DNA from 2 places in the Saccharospirillum sp. genome. Region 2 is predicted to be linked to the other one. Evidence: riboswitches for the same ligand, from Rfam matches in the RefSeq annotation. Region 2 holds a riboswitch; the other holds the start of a gene.
The links. A riboswitch is a leader RNA that binds a small molecule or an ion and turns the genes downstream of it on or off. The one in region 2 is predicted to bind cobalamin.
Positions count from the first base shown of each region.

Region 1: it holds a riboswitch for cobalamin, as region 2 does, so the genes downstream of both, WEB54_RS04190 (TonB-dependent receptor) here and WEB54_RS01995 (cobalamin-binding protein) in region 2, are expected to answer to the same signal.

Region 1 is NZ_JBBECH010000027.1:2,135-4,529, forward strand. It holds gene WEB54_RS04185 (Dps family protein) at 1-469, shown strand, start outside; cobalamin riboswitch at 530-734, shown strand; gene WEB54_RS04190 (TonB-dependent receptor) at 888-2,395, shown strand, end outside.
Region 2 is NZ_JBBECH010000017.1:126,757-129,151, reverse strand. It holds gene pip (prolyl aminopeptidase) at 1-714, opposite strand, end outside; cobalamin riboswitch at 909-1,077, shown strand; gene WEB54_RS01995 (cobalamin-binding protein) at 1,130-2,017, shown strand; gene WEB54_RS01990 (SCO family protein) at 2,014-2,395, opposite strand, start outside.

The sequences.
Region 1 (2,395 bases), on a different contig from region 2:
TACCAATGCGATTGGATTGAACACGGCCAGTGCTGAAAAATTGTCATCTGGCCTGAACGAATTACTGGCAAACTACCAAGTATTCTACATGAACGCCCGCGGCTTTCACTGGAACATTAAAGGTGAAAATTTCTTCGAATTGCACGTTAAATTTGAAGAGCTGTACACCAATCTGCTGACCAAAATTGATGAAGTAGCAGAACGCATCCAGACGCTGGGCCACGAGCCGGTTCACAGCTACAGCAAATACCTGGAAAGCGCCACCATCAAGGAACAAACCCGGGTGCGCGATGGCCGTGCTGCTGTGGGCCATATCCTTGAATCCTATCAGGCGATGATTGGCAAACAACGTGCCCTGCTGTCTCTGGCACAGGAAGCCAGCGATGAAGGCACCGCCGCATTGATGAGTGACTACATCCGCGAGCAGGAAAAAGATGTGTGGATGTATCAGTCTTTTTTGGGTGAATAAAAACTCACGCAAAACTTTCCATTACGGCAAGCGACCCACGGGTCGCTTGCTCCCTCTCAGAAAGCCCTCTATGATGCTGGCCTCAAACAGACAGTTATTGGTGTACGGGAAATCAGTTAAAATCTGATGCTGCCCCCGCAACGGTAACAGGACGGGCACGGCACTCAGCCACTGCGTAAGCGGGAAGGCGCCACGCCAGATCGAATTCACTAGAATCCTTTCACGTCCTTAAGCCCGGAGACCGGCCATTGACTGAATACCCTGTTGTTGCGGAGGGCAACAAAGTGGATTTCTGTCAGTCGGTTAATCCGTTTTATCGGATTGTTATCCGTTTTTCGGGTGATTGTTGCCGCTTGTCAGCCGCTAGACTTGTCCCTTCGTTTATTCATCCAATTTGAATGACGAAAGGAACCTACCCATGAAAACTACACCTATTCTGGCGGCCAGCCTGATGCTCCCACTGCTGGCTGCGGCCGAGGATGTCGTCGTCACGGCCAGTCGCTACCAGCAGCCGGTCACCAATACCCTGGCAGCGGTGACCGTACTGACCGCAGAAGATATAAAACGCTTCGGTGATCAGGACCTGGCCAGCCTGCTGAACCGCGTTGCCGGCATCAGTCAGACCCCAGCTGGCAGCCTTGGCTCAACCAGCAGCTTGCAAATTCGCGGCGCCAGCACCGGTCAGATGATCGTGCTGATCGACGGCGTACGCGCCGGCAGCGCCACCACCGGCAGCGCCACCCTGAACGCCATACCCTTGTCGAACATCGAGCGCATCGAAGTGGTACGGGGCCCTGCCTCCAGCCTCTATGGCGCCGATGGCATTGGCGGGGTCATCCAGATTTTTACGGCCGACCCCGAGGCAACCGAGGGCGATGTCCACGTTGCCGCCGAATACGGCAGCTTCAACTTTCAGAGCTATCGCGCCGGCTTCCGCGCCACCGCCGGCGACACCACGGCCAGCGGCCGGTTCGGCTACCTGAGCACCGACGGCTTCGACAGCACCACGCTCGACGGCAACGGCAATGAAGACAGGGACGGTTTCAAAGAATGGTCCGGAAGCCTCAATGTCGAGTCCCGCCTGACCGAAGCGCTAACGCTGGACGTCAACCACAACCAGTCCCATGGCGTGGCGGATTTTGATGACGCCAGCTGTACCAGTGATTGCGCGGCCAACACCCACACCACCACGGTGCTTATGAACTCCGGCGTTGGGCTGAGATTCGACGGCGACGATAGCTGGCAGGTACAGGGCAAGCTGGGCCGGCACCTGGACGAGTCGACAACCGAATCGTCCTTTCCGGGTGAATTCAACACCGAACGGCTCACCTACAGCCTCTCGGCCCAGCGCCCCTGGGGCAGCCGGGTCAGCACCATTTTCGGAACCGACGGCTACTGGGACCAGGTGGATTCGACCACCGATTACGACGAATCCGAACGGCACAACCAGGCGCTCTTCGGCCAGGCCCGATTCAACTACAACGATTATGAACTGCAAACCAGCCTGCGCGTGGACGACAACAGCGCCTACGGCACCAATCTGACCGGCAATGTGGCCGCCTCGACCTTCGTAACCGGCGATATCGAAACCATCATCAGCTACGGCACGGCCTTCAAGGCTCCGACCTTCAACGACCTTTATTACCCCGGCTTCAGCAACCCGGACCTGGTACCGGAGGAATCCCAAACGCTCGAACTGGCGATGCGGCAATTCGGCGAACAGGGCCAGTGGCGGCTGAGCGTCTACCAGACCCGGGTCGAGAACCTTATCCAATCCGGCAATAACCTGGATTCCACCCTGCAGGGCGCGGAAGCGGAATGGTCGCAACAGTTTGGCGTCTACGACCTGGCACTGAACGCGGCTTACCTCGACGCCCGGGACGATGACGGCGACCGCCTGGAGAACCGGCCCGTATGGTCCGGCTT
Region 2 (2,395 bases):
ACAGTGGTTGCGGAAGTAGTGCGCCGAAATGCGTGCCAGGCTGAGTGCCACATGCGTTTGAGTGAAATAGTCGAGCGACTGACTGCTCGGTCGCAACGACGCATTGACGGCTTCCCAGCGTGCCCAGGCTTTGGCGGCGCCTACCCGGGCGAGGTCGTTGCTACCGTGCAAAAGTTGATGATACGTCTCAATCAGATCGGTGCCGGTCGCGTCTTCGACGGGCTCGAGAAAACGCTCCCATTCTTCTGGAAAATATCGTCCGGCTCCGCTCTGGTAAAGCCAGTCGAGATCCTGCTGGCGGCCCAGGAAAATGCCGCGCAGAATCATCGCTGACACCCGCCGTGGGTGGGCTTCGGCATAGAGTAACGCCAGGGTGCTGCCCCAACTGCCGCCGAACAAAAGCCAGCGATCAACCTTCAGGTGCTGGCGCAATTGCTCCAGGTCCCCGACCAGATCGGCCGAGGTATTGTGGTCGGTATCGGCATGAGGTTCGGAACGACCGGCGCCGCGCTGATCGTAGAGGATGATGCGATAATGTTCGGGGTCGAAAAAGCGCCGCATCTGATCGGAACACCCGGCTCCGGGACCGCCGTGAATCACCACAACCGGTAGACCCTCGGCGGTACCAGACTCTTCGAAGTAGAGTTGGTGACCAGCGCCTACCGCCAGATAGCTCTCGTTATAGGGGCGAATTTCAGGGTAGAGCGGCAGCATTCAGTATCCTCTTCACGGGCTTATTATTGTTTGCGCCGACAACGCCAATGTGAACTTGTCGGTCCATCAGCAGCATCGTGGCTAAAAAACGGACAGTTAATGATGACACAGCCGCACCAGGCTGCACAGTACCCGGCTTCCCGTTATTGTGAAGCGCAGCGTCATCCCCTACTATCGCTGCACCTGGACGTCGCTGAGCCTGCCCCAAACCGGGCGGTTCAGTTTCTACGACGTGTACTACGGGGGAATCCGGTGAAAATCCGGAGCTGTCGCGCAACGGTAAGGCGAACCAAGCACCCGCTTCGATAGCAAGTGAGTGGTGTCGCCAAAGCCCGAATGCCCGTCCAGGACAGGACGTTCCGGTGATGTCAGGCCGGCATGCCCATCATCCTCGCGTTAGGGAGACCTGCCTTTAATGAAACCACTGTCTTACATAAAACCGATAACAACCGGCCTTATTACTCTGCTGTGTGTGCCCTGGCTCTGGGCCGATATCCGTGTCATCGACGACGCCGGTGAGTTACTGGTACTGGACCGGCCAGCTCAGCGCATCGTCAGTCTGGTACCCCACGCCACCGAATTATTATTCGAGATAGGGGCTGGCGACCTGATACTGGCCACCGTCACCTTTGCTGATTACCCGGAAGCGGCCCAGGCTCTCCCCCGGGTGGGCGATTACAACGCTCTCAATACCGAGGCCATTCTGGCGCTGGAACCCGACCTGCTGATCGCCTTTACCAGTGGTGCCAACCTGGCACAGATAAACCGGCTGCAGGCACTGGGCTACCCGGTGTTCACCTCCGATCCGCAGACATTTGCCGATATAGACCGCACCCTGCGCCAGTTTGGAGAGCTCACCGGCCGCCAGCATTCAGCTAACCGAGTCGCGGATGCCTTTACCGCCGATATAGCGCGATTAGTGGAACGTTTTGGCGGCAAGCGTCCGTTACAGGTGTTCTACCAGGTGTGGCACGACCCGCTGATTACCCTGAATGGAGAGACATTCATCAGCAAGGTCATCGAAGTCTGCGGTGGGGTCAATGTGTTTGCAGATCTGCTGGCTCCATCACCCCAGGTTAGCCTGGAGGCGGTGATCGGCAAGAACCCGGAGGTCATCGTCACCGGCCCGTCGGATGCGGGCGAAGCCTCGCGCTGGCACCAGTGGCCGCAATTACAGGCCGTCGTCAATGATGCCCTGATAGCAACGGACCCGGACACTTTGCACCGGCCGGTACCCGGTCTGATTAAAGGGGCAACGGCTTTGTGTGAAGCAATGGATCAGGTGCGGGAGCGCTTGAATTAGTCGTATTCGACCAGCAACGCCATGACTTCCGCTATCTGGCGGGGGCTGTGCGGTGGTCGCAGCAACGCCCGGTACTCACCTTGCGGGTTAATGATGGCAATGTTGTCGCTGTGGGCAACGGTATAGACCTCGCCTTCACCCTCGGGGTAAAACAAGGTATTCAGTTGTTGCGCCAGAGTTTGCAAGTCGGCGACGTCGCCGGTCAGGCCAGTGAACTCGGGGTGGAAGAAGGGTACATAGTCGGCCAGTACTTCCGGTGTATCGCGGGCGGGATCGACGGTCACCATCCACATCCGTACCTGGTCAGCAAGACCTTGCTCGGTCAGTGTCCGGTAGGCCTGGGCCATATCGGTCATGTTGGTCGGGCAGATATCGGGG